Regions from separate parts of the Paenibacillus sp. Marseille-Q7038 genome, predicted to be linked through region 1. Evidence: riboswitches for the same ligand, from Rfam matches in the RefSeq annotation. Region 1 holds a riboswitch; each other region holds the start of a gene.
The links. A riboswitch is a leader RNA that binds a small molecule or an ion and turns the genes downstream of it on or off. The one in region 1 is predicted to bind thiamine pyrophosphate.
Positions count from the first base shown of each region.

Region 2: another riboswitch for thiamine pyrophosphate. It lies ahead of ACWPWY_RS10780 (thiamine phosphate synthase); the one in region 1 lies ahead of thiC (phosphomethylpyrimidine synthase ThiC).
Region 3: another riboswitch for thiamine pyrophosphate. It lies ahead of ACWPWY_RS15135 (ECF transporter S component); the one in region 1 lies ahead of thiC (phosphomethylpyrimidine synthase ThiC).

Region 1 covers NZ_CBCOOM010000001.1:3,401,777-3,403,976, reverse strand. Annotated here, with positions in the region: gene ACWPWY_RS16150 (IclR family transcriptional regulator) at 22-771, shown strand; TPP riboswitch at 899-1,009, shown strand; gene thiC (phosphomethylpyrimidine synthase ThiC) at 1,309-2,200, shown strand, end outside.
Region 2 covers NZ_CBCOOM010000001.1:2,279,879-2,282,078, reverse strand. Annotated here, with positions in the region: gene ACWPWY_RS10785 (ABC-F family ATP-binding cassette domain-containing protein) at 1-863, shown strand, start outside; TPP riboswitch at 941-1,044, shown strand; gene ACWPWY_RS10780 (thiamine phosphate synthase) at 1,252-1,926, shown strand; gene thiO (glycine oxidase ThiO) at 1,953-2,200, shown strand, end outside.
Region 3 covers NZ_CBCOOM010000001.1:3,179,008-3,181,207, reverse strand. Annotated here, with positions in the region: gene ACWPWY_RS15140 (AraC family transcriptional regulator) at 29-922, shown strand; TPP riboswitch at 978-1,087, shown strand; gene ACWPWY_RS15135 (ECF transporter S component) at 1,277-1,888, shown strand; gene ACWPWY_RS15130 (ABC transporter ATP-binding protein) at 1,912-2,200, shown strand, end outside.

The DNA of each region.
Region 1 (2,200 bases):
CATGAAAGGAGCATGGATCCCATGGAAGATCAGGATCGCAAATCAACAGTTCGAGCGGTCGAACGGGCACTCGATATTCTGCTCACTTTTACAGGTCAGACGGACCTTGGGCTAACCGAAATATCCAGTAAGATTGGATTACATAAAAGTACGGTGCATCGACTGTTGTCGACTCTGGAGGAGAGAGGGTTTGTTATCCGTAATCCTGCTACCGAGAAATATCGGCTGGGGATTCGGATATGGGAACTCGCTGCGCATATGTCGCAGAGTGATGATCCCGCCGTGCTGTTGCTTCCTGCAATGGAGCAGTTGCGCGATAATCTAGGAGAGACCGTTAGTTTATATTTAAGAGATGGCAGCGAACGTATTCGTGTTCAAGCTGTGCAGAGCAACCAGGCGATTCGCCGAGTCGCTCCTGTAGGAGTCAGACTTCCTTTGTCTGTAGGAGCCTCGAGCAAAGTACTTGTCGCTTTTGCTCCAATGGAAGAGCAGGAACAATTAATCAGGGAGTTTGATCCTCAGATTCCTTTTGACAAAGAAACCTATTTAGCGCAGCTCCAAGAGATTAAAGCTTTGGGTTTTGCTACAAGTTATGAAGAAAGAGAGCCGGGAGCAGCTGCCGTTTCTGCCCCGATCTTTGACCGTAAAGGGAATGTGGCAGCGGCTTTATCCGTCTCGGGACCTGTCAGCAGATTATCTCAGGAAACACTGCATGAATATGGACCTGTGCTTGTTAAAGCAGCAGCTCAGATGGGGCTTATGTTGAGATAATAGCAGGGCTCAAGAGTGCTCATGCTGGAATTTGTAAATAATAGGTTGTATTTCTTATTTTTATGAGATAACCTAATAGAGACCGTTCTTTAAAAGAGCGGCAGTGATCTATCATTACAACGTAATATCAACTTACTAGGGGAGCCCGAAAGGCCGGGCTGAGATGGTGTCGCAAGATACCGGACTCTTTGCACCTGATCTGGATCATACCAGCGTAGGGAAGTAATTGGCGATAACATTAGGAGCTTATTCGATTCCATCCAAATATAGGTAGCTTATTTGATTTCAGGTGCCGTGTGATAACACTGCCCCGAAGTTCGCCTGTGTAAATATGGAGAGAGTAGGAACAAACTATTGTATAGAAGCCGATTCCCCTAGGGAATCGGCTTTTTTTATTGTCGTACACTTCTTTTGCAGCAAAGGTTCATGTGATTCTTTGACAGGGGCGGTAAGCCACTTTGAAGGAGGATGAAAACGATGAAATTGCAGCAACAAGCCAGTACCGAGCGTAGTAAAGCTGAGGATGTTACAGAAGGAATGGGGAGTGAATCGATGTACATTCCTTTTCCTGCAAGCCGTAAAGTGTACAAGAAAGGATCTCGGCCTGATCTTGCTGTTCCGGAACGCGAGATAGAGCTGAGTCCCACACATACCCCGCAAGGGGTAGAGATCAATGAACCTTTTCGTGTCTATGATACGAGTGGACCGATGGGGGATGCCGATTATGAAGCTGATATTACGAAAGGACTTCCTGCATTTCGGCATGAGTGGATTAGGGAGCGCGGGGATGTTGAGTATTATGAAGGACGGACCGTGAAACCGGAGGACAATGGACTACGGTCGGAACGAAGTGTTCTGCAAGAAGCTGAAGTTTTTCCAGGAGAATCTAGAAGGCCGCTTCGAGCAAAATTGGGGCAGAATGTGACGCAGCTGCATTATGCCCGCCAGGGAATCGTTACTCCGGAGATGGAGTTTGCTGCCATTCGTGAAGGGCTGGAACCTGAATTTGTGCGCGAAGAAATTGCCAGTGGACGAGCGATTCTACCGTCCAATATTAATCATCCGGAAACTGAGCCGATGATGATCGGAAGAAATTTTCTCGTGAAAATCAATGCAAACATTGGTAACTCCGCTGTTTCTTCCTCTATTCAGGAAGAGGTAGAGAAAATGACGTGGGCGGTACGCTGGGGCGCCGACACTGTGATGGATTTATCAACCGGCCGTAACATTCATACCACGCGGGAGTGGATTATCCGTAACTCCCCTGTTCCTATTGGAACCGTGCCTTTATATCAGGCGCTCGAAAAGGTGAATGGAGAAGCAGATCAGCTAAGCTGGGAAGTGTACCGGGATACCCTGATTGAGCAGGCAGAACAAGGTGTGGACTATTTTACGATCCATGCTGGGGTCCTGCTTAGATACATTCCGA
Region 2 (2,200 bases), 1.1 Mb from region 1:
ACCATTTGGAATTCGCGAAGCTCACACGTTATACGGCGAATTACGAAAAATTCCTTGATATGGCCGATGTGAATAAGAATCAGCATATTGATGCTTATGAGAAACAACAGGAGTTTATCAAGAAGCAGGAAGACTTTATTCAGCGTAATAAAGCGAGATATTCAACGTCAGGCCGAGCGAAGAGCCGTGAGAAACAACTAGATCGTCTAGAACGAATTGATCGCCCAGAAGAAGCTGCGAAGCCTATATTCGGATTTAAAGAAGCTAGAGCCAGTGGTAAAACGGTATTTGAAGGAATCGATTTTGAAATTGGTTATGACCGCCCACTCCTTCCGAAGATGACGATGACGATTGAGCGTGGGGAAAAAATTGCTATTGTCGGCTGTAATGGTGTAGGTAAATCAACGTTGCTTAAGACAATTCTTGGTAAAATTCCGGCATATAGCGGTAAAACGTACCTTGGTGACTTTTTGTTCCCTTCTTATTTCGAACAGGAAGTTCGTCCTGAGAAAATCACACCAATCGATGATGTATGGAATGAGTTCTCTCATCTGAATCAGCATGAAGTACGGGCACATCTTGCTCGCTGCGGTCTTAAAAATGAACACATCACAAGACCTCTAAATATGCTGAGCGGTGGAGAACAGGCTAAAGTACGGCTATGTAAATTAATGATGCGCGAAACGAACTGGATTCTATTTGATGAGCCTACGAATCACTTAGACGTTGTGGCTAAAGAAGAGTTGAAACGCGCGCTAAAAGAATTTAAAGGTACTGTGATTCTTGTATCTCACGAACCTGATTTCTACGAAGATTGGGTAACTAAGACTTGGAATGTGGAGGAATGGTCTCAAGAAGCGTAGTCATATGCTAATGAGTCTCTCTTTTACAAATTTTCTCATTTGTGATAGAATGAGCATCTGAACGTAACTTTATATCGACGAATCACTAGGGGGGCCGCTTGTCGGCTGAGATGGATATATTTCCAGACCCTTTGAACCTGATCTGGTTAGAACCAGCGTAGGGAAGTGGGCTAGCAGCTTGTGCTAGTATGAGTTTTGACGTATTGAATACAGTATATGGCTAAGTTGATGCTAAGAGGGAGAGAAAATCCTTCCTTGTTGCTTTATATCACTTTAGCGAATGCTCATTTTCAATTCCGCCTAACCAAACCACTCCTTACGAGGAGTGGTTTTTTTGCGTTCATTTTAAATCATACTCTCGGCACATCAGGATGGAGGAGAAAGAGAATTGTCAACAAAATCTATTGAATTTCATGTGATTTCTTCTCAGCAGATGAGTCATGATTTAGTAGAACTAAACCATTTTGTGGAGATTTGGCCGTATATCACTTCATTTCATCTTCGGAAGAAGGAAAGTAGTTACGAAGAAATGGAGAAGATCGTACAACATGTGGTAGAGCTAAAGATTCCTATGAATAAGTTGACCCTAAACCGTCACCAAGAGCTTGCGCTTGCCTACAAAACAGGAGCTCTCCATGTGGGAGTGCAAGAAATAAGCCACGCTTTGAAAACTTCATTGCACAGAAAAGAAGTGAGAAAAGAAGTGAAGCCTAAGGCATCAACGAAACGAGCTATAAGACTTGGTGTCTCTGTCCATTCACTGGAAGAAGCGAAGATTGCTGAAAAAAAGGGAGCAGATTATGTTTTTTACGGACATATGTACCCTTCTCATAGTAAACCAGGGCTGCCCCCCAGAACACTTGCTTCCCTTCAGGAGATTTGTGAAGTGATTAACCTGCCTGTGATCGCCATTGGTGGAATTACACCTTCGCGGGTTGAAGAACTGATGTGGGCGGGGGCAAGTGGGATTGCCGTAATTTCAGGAGTATTACAGTCGGAAGATCCGCTGGAAGCTGTCTATAGGTATAGAAAAGAATTAGATAAGTATGGGGATATCAAATAGCGGGCAAGGGATGGAGGGGAAGATAATTGACTTTAAACAGATTAGATCAGGAAAACAAACGGAATGCGGAAGTGCTTGTTATTGGAGGCGGTGTCATCGGATCCGCTATAGCTTATTACTTGTCATGTGACGGAATGGACGTAATACAGCTTGAAGGTGCTCATCAGGCGAATGGAGCTTCTGGTCATGCAGCGGGGATGCTTGCAGCAGGGCTTGAACATTTTTCATCAGAGGAAATTAGGAGATGGGCGCAGCGCAGCCAGCAGCTTATGGG
Region 3 (2,200 bases), 220 kb from region 1:
CTGATTCGAAATACAGGGGGGCTTTAACATGTCAGGCAGTTTCTTCTGCATGCATCCGTCAGAAGGCTCGTGGAACCCGTACTTCTATGCCTACTACTATAAGCAATGGAAAGACTATGAGATGGCCTACCACGAACATCGCTGGACTGAGATTATGTATGTGATTCAAGGAGGATGTACCATTGATGTGAAGTGCAAGGATGGACATCGTGAATTGATCATGCTGCGTAAAGGCGAGTTTATTATTTTGGACGCAGATGTCTCGCATAGACTCATCGTAGAGCCGGAAGTTGCCTGCCGGATGCTAAATGTGGAGTTTGGTTTTGAAGAAGGAGACACTTCATTTGATTCGTCAGTGAAATCGTTATTGGCAGAAGAAAAGGCCTTATCCGATTTTGTGAAATCTCCTTTTGAGTACATGGTCCTCTCCGATCCGGAAGAGGTATATTATGTGCTCAAAAGTCTGGTGTTGGAGCTGGACCGGCAACCGGTAGGACAGAAAAATACGATGACGGATCTGTTGTTTTTACAACTGTTTGTACGTATTGCAAGGCTCCGCGAAGAAGTGGTAATGACAAGAGAACCGAGTGCAGAAGGTTATGTCAAACGATGTATTCTCTACATGCATCAGAATTATGATCGCAATATTCAAATTAAGGATTTAGCGGCGGAAGTCCGTCTTCATCCGGGATATCTACAGCGAATATTTAAGATAAGCACATCCCAGACGCTGACAGAATATCTGACTGGGATTCGGATGGAAAAAGCCAAAATGCTGCTTCAGCAGACAGACATACCTATATACGAACTATGTGACTATGTAGGGGTCAGCAGCAGTCAGTATTTTCATACTCTGTTTAAAAAACATACCGGACTCACTCCTAGTACCTACAGAGAACAGACGGAGCGCAGATCTTGGTGACTTTGTAGAAGTAATTGCCAATTAAGCATATTTCATGTACATTGTAACTAACTTAAAAAGCACGAACGGGAGCTTGATGAAGTCAGGCTGAGAGAGCGGCCTTATGCCGCTGACCGTAGATCTGATCTGGGTAATGCCAGCGTAGAGAACGAATATCGCGAATCGTATGTAGGAACAAATGTGATGCATGAATGCAGAAGCAGCCAGCTGAACGAAATGATGTGAGGTAACTCTCCAAGCCATTGCTGCCGACCAAGTGTACCCTTTGTTTTTTAGATGCGAATACAGATGCGTCCTTACCTGGCCTGCCCGAATTGGGGAGGCTTTTTTTGATATTCTAAGGAGGAATTGTACATGTTGCAGACAAAAGGCCGTAGTTCAGAGTCAGGGCGCAAAGGACTTACATTAACCGATATTCTAGTTACGATTGTGCTTGCTGTTGTATTTGGGATCATTTATAAAATATGGGGACCTACTTATGATCTAGTCAAACCGTTTGGACTCCATGCGGAACAAATGATTTACGGCATGTGGTTTATGGCAGGGACCTTTGCTTTTCTCGTCATTCGTAAACCAGGTGTTGCCCTTCTAGCAGAGATTGCGGCATCGACCGTAAGTGCATTTTTAGGAAGTGAGTGGGGGATCTCTACGCTGATCTATGGCGCGGTACAAGGACTCGGAGCTGAACTTATTTTTGCGCTGTTTTTCTATCGAAAAGTAAATGTATGGATTACGTCACTTGCTGCTATCGGATCAGCGGCCGGCTCCCTAATCCTTGATTTTGGATATGGTTATATCGATTCATTGCAAACGTGGAGTTATGCGTTGCTTATTGGGCTAAGATTAGCCGGAAGTATTTTGTTAGCTGGTATTGTTGCTTATTCACTGTATAAAGCTTTGGAAATAACGGGGGTAACGAAATCTTTAAGAAAAACGACGAAAGAAGATATGGAGGCACTGCACTAATGTGTCCTTCTATAACAGGTCCGATGGAGGACAAAGCTTTGCAGACACAGGAGAAAGCATACGTTACTCAGCAGTCAGTAGCAGTAGCTATTGACGATCTGCGTCTGAAGTTTCCCGGAGAATCTCAGATTTGGTTCAACAAATTATCTTTAACTATAAATCAAGGGGAGAAAGTGTTACTGCTTGGTGCTAGTGGCAGCGGAAAGTCAACACTACTTCAAGTGCTGAGCGGACTTATTCCTCATTCCGTTGATGTGCCGATGAAGGCAGATCATGTACATATTCCTGCCCATCCAGGTATTGTTTTTCAAG